DNA from 2 places in the Dickeya lacustris genome. Region 1 is predicted to be linked to the other one. Evidence: predicted binding sites of a transcription regulator. Region 1 holds the regulator's gene; the other holds the start of a gene.
What was found. Region 1 encodes PurR, which represses purine synthesis genes. Its sites were predicted from a motif close to CANGCAAACGTTTGCNTG; they were not measured.

Region 2: rbsD (D-ribose pyranase) is a predicted target of PurR. The motif match lies at 1,248-1,265, and genes of this name have one in related genera.

Annotation. Positions count from the first base shown of each region.
Region 1 is NZ_CP114280.1:864,514-870,322, reverse strand. Features, by position in the region: gene O1Q98_RS03945 (alpha/beta hydrolase-fold protein) at 1-4, shown strand, start outside; tRNA gene O1Q98_RS03940 (tRNA-Val) at 215-291, opposite strand; tRNA gene O1Q98_RS03935 (tRNA-Val) at 296-372, opposite strand; partial or broken gene O1Q98_RS03930 (MATE family efflux transporter) at 525-1,899, opposite strand; partial or broken gene O1Q98_RS03925 (riboflavin synthase subunit alpha) at 2,175-2,826, shown strand; gene purR (HTH-type transcriptional repressor PurR) at 3,089-4,114, opposite strand; gene cydH (cytochrome bd-I oxidase subunit CydH) at 4,477-4,566, shown strand; gene O1Q98_RS03910 (C40 family peptidase) at 4,762-5,799, opposite strand.
Region 2 is NZ_CP114280.1:2,545,069-2,550,877, reverse strand. Features, by position in the region: partial or broken gene kup (low affinity potassium transporter Kup) at 1-1,219, shown strand, start outside; gene rbsD (D-ribose pyranase) at 1,447-1,866, shown strand; gene rbsA (ribose ABC transporter ATP-binding protein RbsA) at 1,874-3,379, shown strand; gene rbsC (ribose ABC transporter permease) at 3,387-4,355, shown strand; gene rbsB (ribose ABC transporter substrate-binding protein RbsB) at 4,382-5,272, shown strand; gene rbsK (ribokinase) at 5,350-5,809, shown strand, end outside.

The DNA of each region.
Region 1 (5,809 bases):
GTAATCCACTGCGAGCCATCAAGACCGAACGGGCAGCGTATTCTGCCCGTTTTTTTATCACCGCAGGTGATGAACGGACAACAACGTCACAGGGCTGTTTTGCCGTAAAACCGGGAAAGACGCATCGAGAAAGTCGTAAAGGATGATGGAATGAGTCAGCAGGGTACACAAAACGTGTAGGATAAACGCATGCAGCGAAATAGCAGAAAATATATGGTGCGACCGAGTGGACTCGAACCACCGACCCCCACCATGTCAAGGTGGTGCTCTAACCAACTGAGCTACGGTCGCAATATGGTGCGTTCAATTGGACTCGAACCAACGACCCCCACCATGTCAAGGTGGTGCTCTAACCAACTGAGCTATGAACGCATTTTTTAATACCGCCGCCGGGTGGCGACGGGGACGAATATTAGCGGGCTACCTGGGCGCTGGCAAGGGGAAAAAACAAAAATAGCGATATTCACAGACTGATTGCACAGCTTATGGGCAGTACGCCGCATTTTTAGCGGCGTATCTGTAGATTAACGCGCCGCTCTGGTGAGAATGTGAGCAGCCGGCTGGCGCTGTACGCGACGGATGCGTAATACCATCATGGTGGCCGAAGAGGTGAGGCCAATAATAAATCCCCACCAAAAACCGGCTGGCCCCATGCGCGGTAACAGCACGTCAGTCAACGCCAGCAAATAACCGATGGGCAGCCCCAGCATCCAATAGGCGATAAACGTGATGAAAAAAATCGCGCGGGTGTCTTTATATCCGCGCAGTACGCCGCTGCCGATAGTCTGTATCGCATCAGAAATCTGATAAACCGCAGCCAGTAACATCAAATGAGAGGCCATCGCGACCACCGCCGGGTCTTTGTTATAGAGCATCGCGATAGGTTCACGCAGTGTAATGGTAAAAATCGCGGTACAGATAGCCAGAAGAATACCGGTGAAAATACTGGTATGGGCGGCGATGCGGGCGGCATCGACAGCCTTTTCCCCCAAACGGTGGCCAACGCGGATGGTGGCCGCTACGCCAACGGATAACGGCAATACGAACATGAGCGAGCTGAAGTTGAGGGCGATTTGATGCCCGGCGACATCCACCACGCCTAACGGCAATACCAGCAATGCGACAATGGCGAACAGCGTCACTTCAAATAACATGGCCAGAGCAATGGGCAACCCCAGACCCGACAAGCGTTTTAATACGGCCCAGTCGGGCTGCAACTGTTTTTTCTGCCGCCGGATATCCTTTAACCAATATGCGTGTCGCGAATAAAGTGCCATGAGCAACATCATTATCCAGTAGACCGAAGCCGTCGCAACCCCACAGCCAACGCCGCCGAGTTCAGGCATGCCAAACTTGCCGTGGATAAACACGTAGTTGATAGGAATATTGATCAATAAACCAATGAAACCGATAACCATACCCGGCTGTGTTTTGGATAACCCCTCACACTGGCTGCGCAGCACCTGATAGAACAGGTAGCCTGGAGCACCCCACAGTAGCGCATGTAAATATTTGATGGCTTTATCCGCCAATTCGGGAGCGCCATCATGCATCAGGCGAATAACATATTGCCCTTGATAAAGTACAAACATGGTGGCGACAGCGATAATAGCGGCCAGTATAAACGCCTGCTGGGTTTGATGGGCGATACGCTCCCGCCGGCCTGAGCCATTCAGATTCGCGACAACCGGGGTGAGCGCCATTAATAAGCCATGCCCAAATTAGAATCACCGGCAACCAGATGGAGGTGCCCACGGCAACGGCAGCCATATCGGTCGCGCTATACGAGCCTGCCATGATGGTATCCACCACACCCATTGAGGTTTGCGAGACTTGCGCAATAATGACGGGAATGGCCAGCGCCAGCAAATGACGCGCTTCTGCTAAATACTTCTGCACAACAACCTTCCTAGAACAGGATTGAGAGGGATCTCGGCACGAGAAAGACAATCATCCTTTATTTCGTAAAAAAAGATAATGCATTGTAACGATTTAACGGTGTTAAACCAATGCCTGTGCTATGCCGTCTGTTCCGTTTGGTTTTCCTGTCAATCTGGTGCACACTGCCGTGCATTCGATGAATGCGTTTTCAGGCGTTATTCCGATCATCGGATAAGCGCCAAGGTTGCATCCATCGCGTTTTATGACCCGATTCAGGAGAGCAGAACACCATCATGTTTACCGGTATTGTTCAAGGCACGGCGACAGTCGTGTCTGTTGATGAAAAACCCAATTTTCGCACTCACGTCATCCAACTGCCTGCTGAACTGCTGCCTGGACTTGAGCCGGGCGCTTCTGTGGCGCATAACGGCTGTTGTTTGACCGTAACCGAGATTAACGGCGATTGCGTCAGCTTTGATTTAATCAAAGAGACATTACGCTTGACTAACCTGGGCGAGATTAACGTCGGCGACAGCGTGAATGTTGAGCGTGCGGCCAAATATGGCGATGAAATCGGTGGGCATGTCATGTCCGGCCATATTATGTGTACGGCAGAGGTTGTGAAGATCCTGACCTCAGAAAATAACCATCAGATTTGGTTCCGCCTGTCGGATACCAGCCTGATGAAATATGTTTTGCATAAAGGGTTTATTGGTATTGACGGCATTAGTCTGACGGTGGGTGAAGTCACTCGCAGTCGTTTCTGTGTGCATTTGATCCCTGAAACACTGCAACGTACCACGCTGGGGAAAAAGCGGCTTGGCGATCGCATCAATATTGAAAATTGACCCGCAAACACAAGCGATAGTCGATTCCGTTGAGCGTGTGATGGCGGCCCAACAAGCCCGGCAGCAGGCAGAGGCAGAGGCAGCGCAAGACGAATAACCTTAACCCGGCGGCAAAGGGCAAAGAATGTGCCTGAGCCGCCGGTTGAGGCCTCAGTGAGAAACCTGGGCTCTTGCGCTGTCAAGCGGTTAGCGCGCGCAACGCACAGTCAGAACAAATGCACAGTCAGGACAGTTGGCGAGCCGTTGGCATAGCTATCTGGCAGCGTCAGATGATGGTTGTTGTCGTCAAAAACCATGACCGGAGTGTGGCTGCCAGCGCTGGTCATGGTTTTTCCTGACCAGCCGGGACTGGCGCGGTATTAGCGCCGATAGTCGAGGAAGGGGCCATCGCCGACAGAGCGACGCTCAATGAGCGTCGGGTGGACTTCAATGGTCTGCGCTTCCTCACGTTTGCTGGTAATGCGATCCAGCAACATTGAGAATGCGGCTTGTCCGAGACGCTCTTTCGGTTGATGGATAGTGGTGAGCGCCGGCGTGAAATAACGGGCGTGGCGAACATTGTCATACCCTATCACCGAAATATCCTGCGGAACCCGCAATCCCAGCTCATCTGCGGCACAAATCGCGCCCATCGCCATGATATCGCCGCCACAGAATACCGCCGTCGGGCGATGCTTTTGCGCCAGAATTTGGTGCATGGCCTTATAGCCGGATTCCGGTTCGAAATCGCCTTGCACCACCCATTCTTCGCGTATCGTAATTTCCGCTTCCTTCAACGCCTTGAGAAAGCCCAGATAGCGACCGCTGCCGGTATTACGTTCCTGCGAGCCAGGGATTGCGCCAATATCACGGTGGCCCCGTTCAATCAGGTAACGGCCAGCCATGTAGCCGCCGGTGAAGGCATTATCGATGATGGTGTCGGTAAAATCGCTGTGCGCTTCCCCCCAGTCCATGACGACCATCGGGATATGGCGGTAGTCAGCCAGCATGGATAACAGCGCGGGTGGGTATTCGGCACACATGACTAATAAGCCATCAACGCGCTTTTGCGCCAGCATGGACAAATAAGCGCGCTGTTTATCCAGATTATTGTGGGAGTTACACAGAATGAGGGTGTAGCCTCTGGCGTAACAGCTATTTTCGACGGCTTCGATAATTTCAGCAAAATAGGGCGCTTCACTTGAGGTGGCCAGCAACCCGATAGACTTGGTGTGATTCACTTTCAGGCTGCGCGCCACCGCGCTTGGTGAGTAGTGCAATTCCTTGATGGCTGCACGCACCGCAGCTTTGGTTTCTTCGGCGACGAAACGTGTTTTATTGATCACGTGTGATACGGTTGTGGTTGAAACGCCTGCGCGCTTTGCCACATCTTTAATCGTTGCCATCTCAAGTGACTCCTGAACAGTTGTAACAGCAACGCATCTGTTACAGCAGTAAATATGTTGTTAATCGTTTGCCTGCGTGAATTCATCTCCAGCCAGATAGCAAGGCACGATTTCAGGTGGAGATATGCCGAAGTGTCGCCGGAGGGGAGGCCGGGAGGCGGCCAACGCAGTGCATACAGTAAACTGCGAATTCTGGCCGATCTAGATCAAAAGTGGAAGAAATAATTCGTGTTATCTCTGTGATGAGGAAAGCGGTTTTTTTAACGCTGTTTCATATAATGAAAAACTGGTTATATTTATCGTCGGTGTATATTCATTGTGATGTGATAACCCGCCGTTTCGTCAAATACAGGAGCATGTTTATGGATACTAATTTGAAGATGTCGTTATTCACAACGGCCGTTGCGCTGGCGGTGATTGTGGTGTTCAGCATGAATGCTGTATTGAATTAACGCCGTATTGTCCGGCTGACGCGTTCTTGCTGGCCGGGCAATCTCAGTGCGCTAACGGCAGACGGCTTGTACAGAAGTGCATCGAGAGTGGATGGAGCGCGAATGAAATGAGAGTCATCGAGCGTCGTGGGCCATAACCGTAACCCGCCATCAAGCCGTATTACCGCGCTAAAGGTGTGATTTTTAATCGCTGTATCAACGAATTGTCTTCGGTGTCACCACGCGGCGTGCGCCGACGTAGTGATCCTGCCAGTAGTCTTCACTCAGTTTGCTGATTTTTATATCAGAGCCGGTGCGGGGCGACTGAATAAAGCGGCCATTGCCAAGATAAACGCCGACGTGATCGGCGGCACCTCGGTTGGTAATTCTGAAAAATACCAGATCCCCGCTCTCCAATTCATTTTTCTTGATAGGGGCGGCATCGCGCAGATGGAACATCTCGTTAGCGGTGCGAGGAATCGGGATTTTCACCACATCTTTGTAGGCGTAATACACTAATCCGCTGCAATCAAAACCAGAATAGGGCGATGAGCCACCCCAGTGATAAGGCTTGCCAATCTGACTCATCAGCTTATTCATCGCTGTCTGCTTGGCATGCTGATAACGCTTTTGATGCGCCGGATTCATGGCAATAACGGACTTGTTCTGTGTGTCTTTTTTGTTCTTACCGTGATGCGCGCTGGCGGCTAACTCTTCGCTATGAGTGCTGGATTTACCTTTGTGATTTTTTGCTGCTGGCTGCCCTGTGCCTGGTTTTGTGCTTTTGGTATGTGCCGCTTTCGCTACCGTTGCTGGCTGTTCGGGCACATGCCCTTTCTTGGCATTTTTAGCTGTGGGCAGGGGCGCTTTGGCTAAGGGGGTTTTCTCTGGTTTTTTATCATTTTTGCCGGTTTTAGCGGCATTGTGTGCCGTGTTAGCCGGGGCATTCCCTTTAGCTGCGGCAGTTTTGCTGTGTGCAGGTGCACCGGAGTGGCTGGTTGCCGTGTTTTTAGGTACAGGGTGCTTATCCGATACAGCGGCTTTACGCGATGACGCAGGGGGAGTAGACGGCGCACTGGCGCTTTTTTTAGCACTCTTTGCAGTCTTGCTTTTTTTCGGATCATCCACAGCCTTACTCGCCGTAGCCACGCCGCTTTTGCGTGGTAATACAGCGTTATTGTGAGGCGCAGCTTGTGCCAGACTAAAAAACAGATTACTGAAAAATAATAAAAAAAGCGTAATAAATAAACGCATAATGATGCTG
Region 2 (5,809 bases), 1.7 Mb from region 1:
TCTCGGCGCGGTGGTGCTGTCCATTACCGGGGTTGAAGCGCTATACGCGGATATGGGCCACTTTGGTAAGCTGCCTATTCGTATTGCCTGGTTTTCTGCTGTGTTGCCGTCGTTGGTACTCAACTATTTCGGTCAGGGCGCGTTACTGCTGAAAAACCCGGAAGCTATCAAAAACCCGTTTTTCCTGCTTGCGCCGGATTGGGCTCTGATTCCGCTATTGGTGCTAGCGACGCTTGCGACCATTATCGCCTCTCAGGCGGTGATTTCCGGCGTATTCTCCCTGACGCGCCAGGCGGTTCGGCTGGGATATCTGCCGCCGATGCGCATTGTGCATACCTCGGATATGGAGTCCGGTCAGATTTATATTCCGTTCATTAACTGGCTACTGTATGTGGCGGTCGTGATAGTGATTGTCAGCTTTGAACACTCCAGTAATCTGGCTGCGGCCTATGGTATTGCTGTTACCGGTACGATGGTGCTGACCAGCATCCTGTCTTGTACCGTGGCGGCGAAAAACTGGAACTGGTATCGCTACTTGGTTTGGTTGCTGCTGGCAGCACTACTGACTATCGATTTACCGATGTTCCTGGCGAACGTGGTGAAAATTATTTCCGGTGGTTGGCTGCCGCTGGCGCTGGGGCTGGTGATGTTTGTGATTATGACGACCTGGAAGAGTGAGCGTTTTCGCTTGCTGCGTCGTATCCATGAGCACGGTAACTCTCTTGACGCCATGATTGTCTCGCTGGAGAAAAACCCGCCGGTACGCGTTTCCGGCACGGCGGTGTATTTATCGCGCGCAACGCATGTTATCCCCTTTGCTTTGCTACATAATCTCAAGCATAACAAAGTATTGCATGAGCGAGTGGTGTTGCTGACCATGAGAACGGAAGATGCGCCTTACGTACATAACGCGCGCCGGGTGTCGGTTGAGCAGCTCTCCCCTACCTTCTGGCGTGTGGTTGCAAGCTACGGCTGGCGTGAAACGCCGAACGTTGAAGAGGTGTTCCACCGCTGCTGGCAGGATGGTTTAGCCTGCCAGATGATGGAAACCACCTTCTTCTTGTCAAATGAATCGCTGATGATGGGTAAACGCGCCTGGTATCTGCGGATTCGCGGCAAACTCTTCATGATGCTTAGTCGTAACGCGCTGCGTGCGGCGGATCAGTTTGAAATTCCACCCAATAGGCTGATTGAGCTTGGTATTCAGGTTGAAATTTAAGCTGAATCACTGAGGCGATGCCCGATAAGACGCTCCCGTTTACGGGAGCTTTTTTTTCGCTCTCTCTCCGGGTTTTTGCTACTCGTCTATCCGCGCCGTGCCCTTGCATAACACTAACGAAACGTTTCGATAACGATCACATTTTTATAAGATTGTGATTGCCTTCTGGCGGCCTTTTTCTACACTTATTGTACAAGCGAAACGTTTCGCTAGCAGGGTAAATAAAAATGAAAAAAGGTGCGTTACTGAATTCTGATGTTTCATCCGTGATTTCCCGGTTAGGGCATACCGACCAACTGGTGATTGCCGATGCCGGCTTACCCATTCCAGACACGACGGCGCGTATTGATCTGGCGTTGACCCACAATGTGCCCGGTTTTTTGCAGGTACTGAGCGTGGTAACGGCAGAAATGCAGGTGGAGGCCGCGATTCTGGCGCAGGAGATCATCGAGAAAAATCCGCAACTCCATGACGCATTGTTGAAGCAATTAGCACAACTTGAACAACACCAGGGAAACACCATTTCACTGCATTACGTCAGCCATGAAGAATTTAAACAACAAAGCGGTAAGAGCCGCGCCATTATTCGTACCGGGGAGTGCTCTCCCTATGCGAATGTGATTCTTTGTGCTGGCGTAACCTTCTGAGGTAGCGATGCAACCTTTACTGCAATTGCAAGGCATCACCAAAACCTTTCCCGGCGTGAAAGCGTTATCTGGCGCAGCGCTGAATGTCTATCCGGGTAAAGTGATGGCATTGGTGGGGGAAAATGGCGCCGGTAAATCCACCATGATGAAAGTGCTGACCGGTATCTATCGAAAAGATGCCGGCAGTATTCAGTTCCTCGGCAAAGAGGTCGATTTCAATGGCCCGAAAGCCTCTCAGGAGGCGGGTATTGGCATCATCCATCAGGAACTGAATCTGATTCCTCAATTGACGATTGCGGAAAATATTTTCCTTGGCCGTGAGTTCACCAACCGTTTTGGGCGCATCGACTGGAAACGGATGTACGCGCAAGCCGATACGTTGCTCAAACGACTGAACCTGCGTTATGACAGCCGTCGGTTGGTGGGCGAGCTATCGATAGGCGATCAGCAAATGGTTGAAATAGCCAAGGTGCTGAGTTTTGAGTCGAAAGTCATCATTATGGATGAACCGACAGATGCGCTGACCGATACTGAAACAGCCTCGCTATTTAGCGTTATCAAAGAGTTGCAATCACAAGGGTGCGGGATTGTGTACATCTCTCACCGTCTGAAAGAGATTTTTGAAATCTGTGATGATGTGACGGTGTTCCGTGACGGCCAGTTTATTGGCGAACGCCCGGTCAGCGGGTTACAGGAAGACTCGCTGATTGAAATGATGGTGGGGCGTAAACTCGAAGATCAATACCCTCGATTACATCAAGCGCCCGGCGATGAGCGTTTACGTGTTGATGGGCTCTCAGGCCCTGGGGTGAATAACGTTAGCTTTACGCTACGCAAGGGTGAAATTCTCGGCGTTGCCGGTCTAATGGGCGCAGGCCGTACGGAACTGATGAAAGTGCTATATGGCGCACTTCCTCGCACCCAGGGCAGTGTCTGGCTGGATGGGAAAGAGGTCATACCCCGCACGCCGCAGGATGGGCTTGCCAACGGCATCGTCTATATCTCCGAAGACCGCAAGCGGGATGGCCTGGTGCTTGGCATGTCGGTGAAAGAAAACATGTCGCTGACGGCACTGCGCTATTTCAGTAATGGGATGGGGTCATTGCGCCATGCTGATGAACAGCAAGCTGTGGGCGATTTTATCCGCATGTTCAATATCCGTACCCCCTCTATGCTGCAACCAATAGGGCTGCTGTCCGGTGGGAATCAGCAAAAAGTCGCGATAGCACGTGGCTTAATGACGCGCCCAAAAGTGCTGATTCTTGATGAGCCGACCCGTGGTGTAGATGTCGGGGCGAAAAAAGAGATCTATCAGTTAATTAACCAGTTCAAACAGGAAGGATTGAGCATCATTCTGGTGTCATCGGAAATGCCTGAAGTGTTGGGTATGAGCGATCGTGTGATTGTGATGCACGAAGGGCGCCTGAGCGGTGATTTCGCCATTGAACAGGCAACACAGGAAACGCTGATGGCAGCGGCCGTTGGTAAGCAATACCGCGTAAAGCAGGAGTAAGTCAGACATGAGTTCTCAAACAATCACGGCCCGGCGCTGGTTCAGCAAAGAGTGGCTGATGGAGCAAAAATCATTGATAGCCCTGCTGATATTGATCGCGGTGGTGTCTTCAATGAGCCCCAATTTCTTCACGCTGAATAACCTGTTCAATATTCTGCAACAGACATCAGTGAACGCGATCATGGCGGTAGGGATGACATTAGTCATTCTCACCTCTGGGATTGATTTATCGGTCGGCTCGCTGTTGGCATTGACCGGGGCTATCGCTGCATCCTTGGTCGGCCTTGAGATTAATGCATTGGTCGCGGTTGTCGCTGCGCTGGCGCTAGGGGCGGTAATTGGCGCGGGTACGGGCGTTATTATCGCCAAGGGCCGGGTGCAGGCGTTTATCGCTACCTTGGTAATGATGCTGCTGTTACGCGGCGTCACGATGGTCTACACCAACGGTAGCCCGGTTAACACCGGCTTTTCTGCCGCAGCCGATACCTTAGGGTGGTTTGGTATTGGCCGACCTCTTGGTGTGCCGACGCCGATTTGGATTATGGCGGTGGTCTTTCTGGCTACCTGGTACATGCTGCACCATACCCGCATCGGTCGCTATATCTATGCGCTGGGTGGAAATGAGGCCGCGACCCGTTTGTCAGGGATTAATGTTGATAGGGTCAAGGTTGTCGTCTATTCGTTATGTGGTTTGCTGTCGGCGCTGGCGGGCATTATTGAAGTCGCTCGCCTGTCTTCGGCGCAACCCACAGCAGGGACAGGCTATGAACTGGATGCCATCGCAGCGGTGGTGTTAGGGGGAACGAGCCTGTCAGGTGGTAAAGGACGCGTAGTAGGAACGTTGATCGGTGCGCTGATTTTAGGCTTTCTGAACAACGGGCTTAATTTGTTAGGTGTATCTTCTTACTACCAAATGATCGTCAAAGCGGTCGTTATTTTGCTGGCGGTTTTGGTTGATAACAAAAGCAGTAAATAACTTTCTATCCACACAGGAATTGAAATATGAATCTGAAGAAGATTGCTACTCTGGTTTCCGCTGTTGCCCTGAGTGCGACGGTTAGTGCTAATGCGCTGGCTAAGGACACCATTGCTCTTGTTGTTTCCACGCTAAATAACCCGTTCTTCGTTACGCTAAAAGATGGCGCGCAAAAAGAAGCGGATAAACTGGGCTATGACCTGGTAGTTCTGGATTCACAGAATAACCCGGCCAAAGAACTCTCTAACGTGCAGGATTTAACCGTTCGCGGCACCAAGCTGCTGCTAATTAACCCGACAGACTCCAACGCTGTCGGTAATGCGGTGAAACTGGCGAATCAGGCCAAAATTCCGGTTATTACGTTAGACCGCGTTGCTGCCAGCGGTGATGTCGTCAGCCATATCGCCTCTGACAACGCTTTTGGCGGCAAGGTGGCAGGTGACTTTATCGCCAAAAAACTGGGCGAAGGTGCCAAAGTGATCCAGTTGGAAGGCCTGGCGGGGACGTCTGCCGCTCGCGAGCGTGGCGCTGGCTTTATGAAATCAGCAGAGAAGAATAAATTTGCCATGCTGGCCAGCCAGCCTGCGGATTTTGATCGCACCAAAGGCTTGAACGTGATGCAAAACCTGCTGACGGCCCATCCTGATGTGAAAGCGGTGTTTGCCCAGAATGATGAAATGGCGCTGGGTGCTCTGCGTGCGTTGCAAACGGCAGGCCGTGACGATGTGATGGTTGTTGGCTTCGACGGTACGGCTGACGGCGTGAAAGCGGTAGAAGGCGGCAAATTAGCGGCTACCGTAGCACAGCGTCCAGAGCAGATCGGCATCATTGGCGTTGATACTGCTGATAAGGTACTGAAAGGCGAAAAAGTACAGCCTATCATTCCGGTTGACCTGAAACTGGTTGCCAAACAGTAAGTGCTCTTAAGCGATTAAGACAATGCAGTACCGCGCCACTTTCGGGTGGCGCGTCATCAACATTGGGGTTCATGGTAATGAAAGCAGGCAAGCTGGTAGTCTTGGGCAGTATTAATGCTGACCATATTCTTAATCTGTCGCAATTTCCCCGTCCCGGAGAAACGGTGATCGGTAAACAATATGGCGTGGCTTTTGGCGGAAAAGGGGCTAACCAGGCGGTCGCAGCAGGGCGAAGCGGAGCTGATACAGCGTTTATTGCCTGTGTGGGTGCCGATGACATTGGTGAGCGTATTCGCCAGCAGTTGATGAAAGACCAGGTTGATGTGTCTGCGGTTGAAGCTGTACCGGGCCTGACCACCGGCGTTGCGCTGATTTTCGTGAATGGCGATGCTGAAAATATGATAGGCATCCATGCGGGGGCTAATGCCGCCGTGACACCCGATTACCTCAAGCGCTATCAGCAAAAAATCATCGATGCTTCAGCGTTGTTGATGCAACTTGAATCCCCTTTGGAAACCGTTATCGCAGCTGCGCGTT